2 regions of the Megasphaera intestinihominis genome follow, and region 1 is predicted to be linked to the other one. Evidence: riboswitches for the same ligand, from Rfam matches in the RefSeq annotation. Region 1 holds a riboswitch; the other holds the start of a gene.
What was found. Region 1 has a riboswitch for FMN ahead of WMO23_RS04625 (bifunctional 3,4-dihydroxy-2-butanone-4-phosphate synthase/GTP cyclohydrolase II). Riboswitches for the same ligand answer to the same signal wherever they lie in the genome.
Positions count from the first base shown of each region.

Region 2: linked by a shared signal. The riboswitch ahead of ribD (bifunctional diaminohydroxyphosphoribosylaminopyrimidine deaminase/5-amino-6-(5-phosphoribosylamino)uracil reductase RibD) and the one ahead of WMO23_RS04625 (bifunctional 3,4-dihydroxy-2-butanone-4-phosphate synthase/GTP cyclohydrolase II) in region 1 are both predicted to bind FMN.

Region 1 is NZ_JBBMEU010000019.1:29,836-34,036, reverse strand. It holds gene WMO23_RS04630 (Crp/Fnr family transcriptional regulator) at 24-692, shown strand; gene WMO23_RS04625 (bifunctional 3,4-dihydroxy-2-butanone-4-phosphate synthase/GTP cyclohydrolase II) at 855-2,072, opposite strand; FMN riboswitch at 2,187-2,318, opposite strand; gene WMO23_RS04620 (FAD-binding oxidoreductase) at 2,391-3,794, opposite strand; gene WMO23_RS04615 (FtsB family cell division protein) at 3,959-4,201, shown strand, end outside.
Region 2 is NZ_JBBMEU010000037.1:15,739-19,939, forward strand. It holds gene pknB (Stk1 family PASTA domain-containing Ser/Thr kinase) at 1-198, shown strand, start outside; gene rsgA (ribosome small subunit-dependent GTPase A) at 209-1,072, shown strand; gene rpe (ribulose-phosphate 3-epimerase) at 1,075-1,719, shown strand; FMN riboswitch at 1,778-1,909, shown strand; gene ribD (bifunctional diaminohydroxyphosphoribosylaminopyrimidine deaminase/5-amino-6-(5-phosphoribosylamino)uracil reductase RibD) at 2,003-3,139, shown strand; gene WMO23_RS07265 (riboflavin synthase) at 3,120-3,764, shown strand; gene ribH (6,7-dimethyl-8-ribityllumazine synthase) at 3,795-4,201, shown strand, end outside.

The sequences.
Region 1 (4,201 bases):
CATCTTTTTTTGGAGGTCTTTCCATGGAACAATATCTTTCCCTCATTGAAACGTCGCCGCTCTTCCACGGCGTCGCCGAAGCCGATGTCCTGCCGCTCTTGCAGCGCTTGAAGGTACGCAAGAAAAAATATGAGAAAGGGGAATTCCTCTTTTATTCCGGCGATGCCGTCCCCTATATCGGACTGGTCCTGGAAGGGGCGGTCCACATCATCCAGGAAGATTACTGGGGGAACCGCAATATCCTGTCCCAGATCCCGGCAGGCTTCTTTTTCGGCGAAGCCTTTGCCTGTCTGCCTGACGCGCCGGCGACGGTCGACGTCGTCGCCGCCTCGGATGCGGTCATCATGCAGGTCTATGTCGGCAACATCCTCCATGCCGGTCAGGTCCTGACGCCGGACCAGGCTCGTTTTACAGGCAATCTCCTGGCTCTGATGGCCGAAAAGAACCGCCTCCTTACGGAAAAGATACGCTACCTGACCCAGCGCTCGACGCGCCAGAAAATCATGCTCTACCTGTCCGACATGGCCCGGAAAAAAGGGAAGGCCACCTTCGTCCTGCCTTTCAACCGCCAGCAGATGGCCGACTTCCTCTCCGTCGACCGCAGCGCCTTATCGGCCGAACTGAGCAAGATGAAAAAAGAAGGCCTCATCGATTACCACAAGGACAAATTCACCTTGCGGCAGGAACATTAAGGAAATCGGCGGGCCGCCAGCTAAGCTGTCCATTCTGGCAGCTACCCTATCGGTACCTGGTGGGCCAGAAAGGCTTTCAGGACGGCTCTTACAAACCACGAGCCACGAGCCACTGCTAAAAAAGGCGCTGTCTTCATGCGACAGCGCCTTTTTTACTCGCTTTTAATGCAGATGGGGGAGGATGTGGCCCATTTTATTCTTTTTCGTTTCCAAGTAGAATTCGTCGAATTTCTGGGGTTTCATTTCGATGGGGACGCGTTCTACGATTTCGACGCCGAAGCCTTCGAGGCCGTAGACTTTTTCCGGGTTGTTCGTGAGCAGGCGGATTTCTTTAGCGCCCATGTCCTGGAGAATCTGGGCACCGATCCAGTATTCGCGAAGGTCCGGAGCGAAACCGAGTTTTTCGTTGGCTTCGACTGTATCGTAGCCCTGTTCCTGGAGGACATAGGCTTTGAGTTTATTGATGAGGCCGATGCCACGGCCTTCCTGGCGCATGTAGAGGAGAATGCCCCGGCCTTCGGCGTTGATCTGTGTCAGGGCAGCGGCCAGCTGTTCACCGCAGTCACAGCGGCGGGAGCCGAAGACGTCGCCTGTAAGGCATTCAGAATGGACGCGGCACAAGAGGTTCTTGCCGTCGCCGATTTCGCCTTTGACCAGAGCGACGTGATGTTCGCCCGTCAGGTCGTTGATGTAGCCGTAGATCTTGAAATCGCCGTATTTCGTCGGCATCTTGGCGACGGCTTCGCGGATGACGTGTTTATCGTGGCGGCGGCAGTAGTTCTGGAGATCGTGGATGGTGATGAATTTCAGGCCGTATTCGTCGGCGATTTTCCAGAGGTCCGGCGTGCGCATCATCGTGCCGTCGTCTGCCATGATTTCGCAGCACAGGCCGACCTGTTTGAGTCCGGCCAGGCGCATGAGGTCGACCGTGGCTTCCGTGTGGCCGTTGCGGGTCAGGACGCCGCCGCGTTTGGCGACGAGGGGGAAGTTGTGGCCAGGACGGCGGAAGTCTTCGGGACGGGCCGATTCTTCAGCGCATTTGCGGGCCGTCAGGGCGCGTTCGACAGCCGAGATGCCCGTCGTCGTGTCGACGTGGTCGATGGAAACAGTGAAGGCCGTTTCGTGGTTATCTGTATTTTCGCTGACCATCTGGGGCAGGCCGAGCTTATGGGCATATTCGATGCTCATGGGCATGCAGATCAGGCCCTTGCCGTGGCTGGCCATGAAGTTCATGTTTTCTGTCGTGCAGTACTGGGCGGCGCAGATGAAGTCGCCTTCGTTTTCGCGGTCCGGGTCATCGGTGACGATGATGACGTGGCCGGCCTGTAATTCTTCCAATGCTTCTTCGATAGTGTTGAATTTACGTTTTTCTGTAGTCAAAATAAAGACCTCCTTAAAGTCTGTATTGTCCATAGTTGGTGGTACTCAAAAAGCCCTGGCGATGAGGCACAGGGCTTTGACATGCAAGGAAAGGCACGCTGCAGAAACAGCACGCCACATCTTCTTCCATCCAGACTATACTGTCGGTTTTGGAATCGCACCAAATCACGAGCCAATGGCTCCTACGCCGTAGCGTTCGCGGACTATACCGCCGATCGGGAATTTCACCCTGCCCTGAAGATATACGTTTTATTCAGTTCTGTTATGTATTATACACGGTAACTTTCATTTTTGCAAGGTAACTTTCATTTTTGCAAGTTAGTCGACGTCGAAGATTTTCCCCGGGTTGAGGATGTCGTTCGGGTCGAGGGCTTTCTTGATGGCCTTCATCATTTCCAGTTCGCCGGGATCGGTGAATTCTTCCATCAAATGCTTGCGCTTGTAGCCGATGCCGTGTTCGCCGGACAGGCGGCCGCCGTGGGCATAAATGAATTTGTACAGTTCCTGCTGGTTGGCCTTGACCCGCTGGTCCCAGTCTTCATAGGTGGCATCTTCATTCTTGAGGATGTTCAAGTGAATGTTGCCGTCGCCGGCGTGGCTGGCGATACGTGTGACCAGGTTGTATTTCTTGGCCAGGCGCAGGATTTCGTCGAGGAGGGCCGCTTCCTGGTCGACAGGGACGACGACGTCTTCTTTGCAGACGATGAGGCTTTCGGCGCGGACGGCTTCGGCAAAGGCCTTGCGGGCCTGCCAGATCTTATTGTGGTCAGCGACGAGGACTGACGACGCGCCGTTTTCCGTGCAGACTTCGTCGAGGATGACGGCCTTGTCGTCCAGGTCGTCTTCGCTGGTCCCTTCGACTTCGACGATGACGTAGTTGCCGTTGTCGCTGCCCTGGAGATTTTCATTGAGGTATTTTTCGACGGACTTGATGGTGATGTTGTCCATGAATTCGACGCACGTCGGCGTGATGCCGGCCTTGATGATTTTGGTGACGACGCCCATGGCCTGGCGGCGGTCGTCGAAGATGGCCAGCAGGTCGAGGGCGTACTTCGGCTTGGGCAGGAGCTTCAGCGTCGCCTTGGTGATGATGCCCAGGGTCCCTTCGGAGCCGATGACCAGCTGGTCCAGGGAATAGCCTGTCGACTGTTTCTGCAGGCGCGCGCCGAGGTTGACGATGCGCCCTGTCGGGTTGACGACTTCCACGCTGTAGACCTGGTGGCGCGTCGTCCCGTATTTGACGGCCCGGTTGCCGCCGGCGTTGGTGGCGATGTTGCCGCCGATGAAGCACGAGTCGCCGCTGCACGGATCGCCGGCGTAGAAGAGACCTTTCTTTTCGGCCGCTTCCTGCAGGTCCGACGTGCGTACACCCGGTTCGACGACGGCATAGAGGCCGTCTTCATTGATTTCCAGTATCTTGTTCATCTTTTCCAGCGACAAGACGATGCCGCCGTATTCCGGGACGGCGCCGCAGGCCAGACCCGTGCCGGCCCCGCGGGGGACGACAGGGAAGTGGCAGGCATTGGCCAGCTTGATGATGGCGCTGACCTGCTGGGCTGTTTCGGCAAAGACGACGGCTTCGGGCATGTGATGGTAAGCCGGGTCGGTCACTTCGTCATGGGAATAAGGCTGCATGGCGTCGGCGTCGGTGACGACGTCTTTCGGGCCGACGATGGCCTTTAATTTTTCCAGGATTTCTGTCGTTATTTTTTCATAGTGCATACGTGTTCCCCCTCGGATAAGATACAAAATGTCGTGCCTCTATTATATATAACTGCCGCCCATTTTAAAAGGAATTTTACAAAAAAACTTTATCTTGCCAGCAAAGCACGGTATACTATAGGGTAAGACTTTTTCAGTCTCTTGTTCTTAGAAAGGGTGATTGGGTGGAAACCAAGCAGTATCGCCAGCCTCGGCGCCGAAAGAAGCGCCGCAAGGTCCCCCGGAAGCGCCGTACAGGGCTGCTCATCCGGCTCCGGCAGATGAGCTGGTATAATCTTATTCTCGTGGCCATCATCGTCGCCGGCTTCTATCTCATCGGCGTCCGCCTCTACAGGCTGTGGGAAATCCATGACGACATGAACCGGACCCTGCAGCAGGAACAGACCTTGCGGGACGAAAATCTTCGC
Region 2 (4,201 bases), on a different contig from region 1:
ACGGTCAATATCAGCGTACCGTCTGGCGCTTCCAGCCAGCATGTCCAGATCGTCGTATCCGACGACAATGGCTCGCGCGTCGTCTATGACCGCAGCCAGGCCGGCGGCGACAACATCTCTAAGAGCGTCAGCGGCACGGGCAAGACGAGAGTCAAAGTATACATCAACAATTCGTTAGTACAGGACCAGTATATCTAAGGGGAGGAACATGACAAAAGGACGCGTCATCAAGAACTATAACGGCTATTATTACGTCGATGTCGGCCGGGAAGGGCTCATCGAGTGCCGACGCCGCGGCAAATTGCTGAAAGCGAAGATCCTCGTCGGCGACGAGCTGGAAATCACCGAGCTGGGCCAGGACAAGGGCGTCATCGAAGCCCTGCTGCCCCGGCGCAACCAGATACGCCGGCCGGCCGTGGCCAATATCGACCAGCTCCTGGTCATCATGGCGGCCAAGTCGCCGGATCCGAACCAGTTCCTCGTCGATAAGATGCTCATGACCTGTGAATACGGCGGCATCCATCCGACGCTGTGCTTCAATAAGTGCGACCTGGACCGGGAGACGGCCGAATCCTACAAGGCCTTTTATGAACGCTGCGGCTATGACGTCTATCTCGTGTCGGCCAAGACCGGCGAAGGCCTCGATACCCTGCGTAATCTGCTGCCCCACCGCATGACGGCCTTTTCCGGCCCGTCGGGCGTCGGCAAGTCGAGCCTGCTGTCCCAGATCCTGGGCCGGGAAGACTTGTCCGTCGGCGCCGTCAGCGAAAAGATCAAGCGCGGCCGCCATACGACACGCCATTCGGAAATCATGCGCCTCGACAGCGATACGTATGTCGTCGATACGCCGGGATTCAGCTCTCTCGACTTCGAGCACCTCGACCCGAAGGAAGTCCTGCGCCTCTTCCCGGACATGCTGCCCTACAGCGGCGGCTGCAAGTTCTCGTCGTGTCTCCATCTGTCCGAACCGGAATGTACGGTCAAACAGGCCGTCGCTGACGGCCATATCCAGAAAGAACGGTATGACACATACTGTAAGATACTCACTTCCATTGCAGAAAGGAAACGATAGTCATGGTAACCATTTGCCCATCTATATTATCGGCGGACTTCTCCCGCCTGGCTGAAGACATTCAGGACGTCGAACGGAAGGGGGCAGATTGTATCCATCTCGACTTGATGGACGGCCATTTCGTGCCGAACCTGACCTTTGGCGTCCCCGTCGTCAAGGCTCTGCGTAGCTGCACCAAGCTGCCCTTCGATGCCCATCTCATGGTAGAACATCCGGAAACCTACATCGACGGCCTGGCTGCTGCCGGTGTCCAGTACGTCACGGTCCATCAGGAAGCCTGCACCCATCTCGACCGGGTCCTGCAGCAGATCCACGAAGCCGGCATGAAAGGCGGCGTCGCCCTCAACCCGGCGACCCCCGTATCGACTTTGTCCTGCCTGGCCGGGCAGCTGGACATGATCCTCATCATGAGCGTCAACCCCGGCTTCGGCGGCCAGAAGTTCATTCCTTATGCCGTCGATAAGATCCGCCAGGCCAAGGCGCTTCTGGAACAGGCCGGCAATACGACGGCTGTCATCGAAGTCGATGGCGGCGTCAATGCCAAGACCGTCCAGGCCGTCAAAGACGCCGGTGCGACCTTCCTCGTCGCCGGCAGTGCCGTCTTCGGAGCTGACGACCGGGCCGCTGCCATCGCGTCCTTGCGATAAGGACTTGTATTTCTTCTTTTCATGTGCTAAAATCATACATGTAGTTCAAATGAATAAGGATAGTCTTTGAGGCAAGGTGAGAAAGCGGCGCTTTCAATTCCTGACCGGCGGTGACAGTCCGCTAACCCGCAAGGGTTGAACCGATGCAATTTCGGTACCGACAGTACAGTCTGGATGGGAAAAGACGACAGATTGTGTTTTTGTTGCGCTCAAAAGGCTATGGGAATCTTACGTCCATAGCCTTTTTTTATCTTGCGAATCTGAATAGAAGGGAAGGAATACATTGGAACCGGCAGAGTATATGAAAAAAGCCCTGGAATTGGCAAAGACCGCCCTGGGCTATACGACACCCAATCCTGCCGTCGGCTGCGTCATCGTCAAAGATGGCGAAATCGTCGGCACGGGATACCATCATAAGGCCGGCACGCCTCATGCCGAAGTATGGGCATTGCGTGAAGCTGGCGAACGGGCGAAGGGGGCTACGGTCTATGTGACCCTCGAACCTTGCGCCCATTACGGGAGAACGCCGCCGTGTGCCCGGACCCTCGTCGAAAAAGGCGTCGGCAAAGTCGTCATGGCCATGCTCGACCCCAACCCCTTAGTGGCTGGCAAAGGCGCGGCCATCCTGCGCAAAGCCGGCATCGCCGTCGAAGTCGGCCTCATGTCGAAGGAAGCGGCTCAGCTCAACGAAGTCTTCATCAAGAACATGATGGTCCAGAAACCGTTCATCGCCATCAAACTGGCCCAGAGCCTCGATGGCCGCACAGCTTCACGGACGGGGAAATCCCAGTGGATCACCAACGAATGGGCCCGCAGCTACGGTCACTATCTGCGCTCCATCTATGACGGCATCTTAGTCGGCATCAACACGGTCCTGACGGACAATCCCCTCTTGACCAGCCGCATCGAACGGCCCGGCCAGGATGCACCGCATCAGCCCGTGCGCATCGTACTGGATACGAAAGGGCGGACGCCTTTGAATTCGCTCGTCGTCACCGATAAGACGACGCAGACCATCATCGTCACGACGTCCCTGTGCCCGGTAGAGAAGATGAAAGCCCTGAAAGAGGCTGGCGTCCGCGTCATCCTGGCACCGCTCCAGGACGGCAAGACCATCTACCTGCCCGACGCCTTGCAGCTCCTGCACGACGAAGGGCTGACCAGCATCCTCGTCGAAGGCGGCAGTACCGTCCAGGGCAGCTTCTTCGATGCCCGCCTGGTCGATAAGATCTATGCCTTCATGGGGGACAAGGTCATCGGTGGGACCGGAGCCCTGCCGTCTGTCGGCGGCTGCGGCGTCGATGAACTCGATGAATGCCTGCCGCTGGTCTACGATTCGGCAGAACTCCATGACAATAATGTATTGATTACGGCATATAATGCCAACAGGGAGGGCGCCTATGTTCACTGGCATCATTGAGGAACTGGGGACGATTGCCCATATGGACCGCCGCCCCGATTCCATCCGCCTGACCATTCAGGCACACAAAGTATTAGAAGGCACGCAGCTCGGCGACAGCATTGCCGTCAACGGCGTCTGCCTGACCGTCACGGATATGACGGACTCGACCTTTTCGGCCGACGTCATGCATGAAACCATGCGCCGCTCGTCGTTCAGCACTATCAAGAGCGGTTCCCAAGTCAACCTCGAACGGGCCATGCAGGTCGGCGGCCGCCTGGGCGGTCATATCGTCAGCGGCCATATCGACGGCATCGGCCACGTCGCCCGCATTGCCACCGATGGCATTGCCCGGGTCATCACCATTTCCATCCCCAAGGACATGGAGCCGTTCATCGTCGAAAAAGGCTCTATCACCATCGACGGCATCAGCCTGACTGTCGTATCCGTCGGCAGCAGCCAATTTTCCGTTTCCATCATCCCTCATACCATGGCCAATACGACGCTCATGGATAAACATCCGGGCGCTATCGTCAATTTGGAAACGGATGTCATCGGGAAATATGTCCATAGCTTTACCGTCGGTCATCCGTCGTCGGCGTCTTCGGGCCTGACGATGGAAAAACTGCTGGAAAATGGATTTTAACATAATATTTCAGAATAGGAGTGTTTTACAATGGTACAAGTCAAAGAAGGTAAATTAATCGGTTCTGGTGCGAAGTTCGGCATCGTCGTCGCACGTTTCAACGAATTCATCTGCAGCAAGCTCCTCGGCGGCGCTTACGACGCTCTCCATCGTCATGGCGTCGATGACGCAGACATTACGACGGCCTGGGTCCCGGGCGCCTTTGAAATCCCTCTGATCGCCCAGAAAATGGCAGAATCGGGTAAATACGACGCCGTCATCTGCCTCGGTGCCGTCATCCGCGGCGCTACCAGCCATTATGACCTCGTCTGCGGTGAATCGGCCAAAGGCATCGCCCAGGCATCCCTCAAGACGGGCATCCCCATCATGTTCGGCGTCATCACGACAGAAAACATCGAACAGGCCATCGAACGGGCTGGCACAAAAGCCGGCAACAA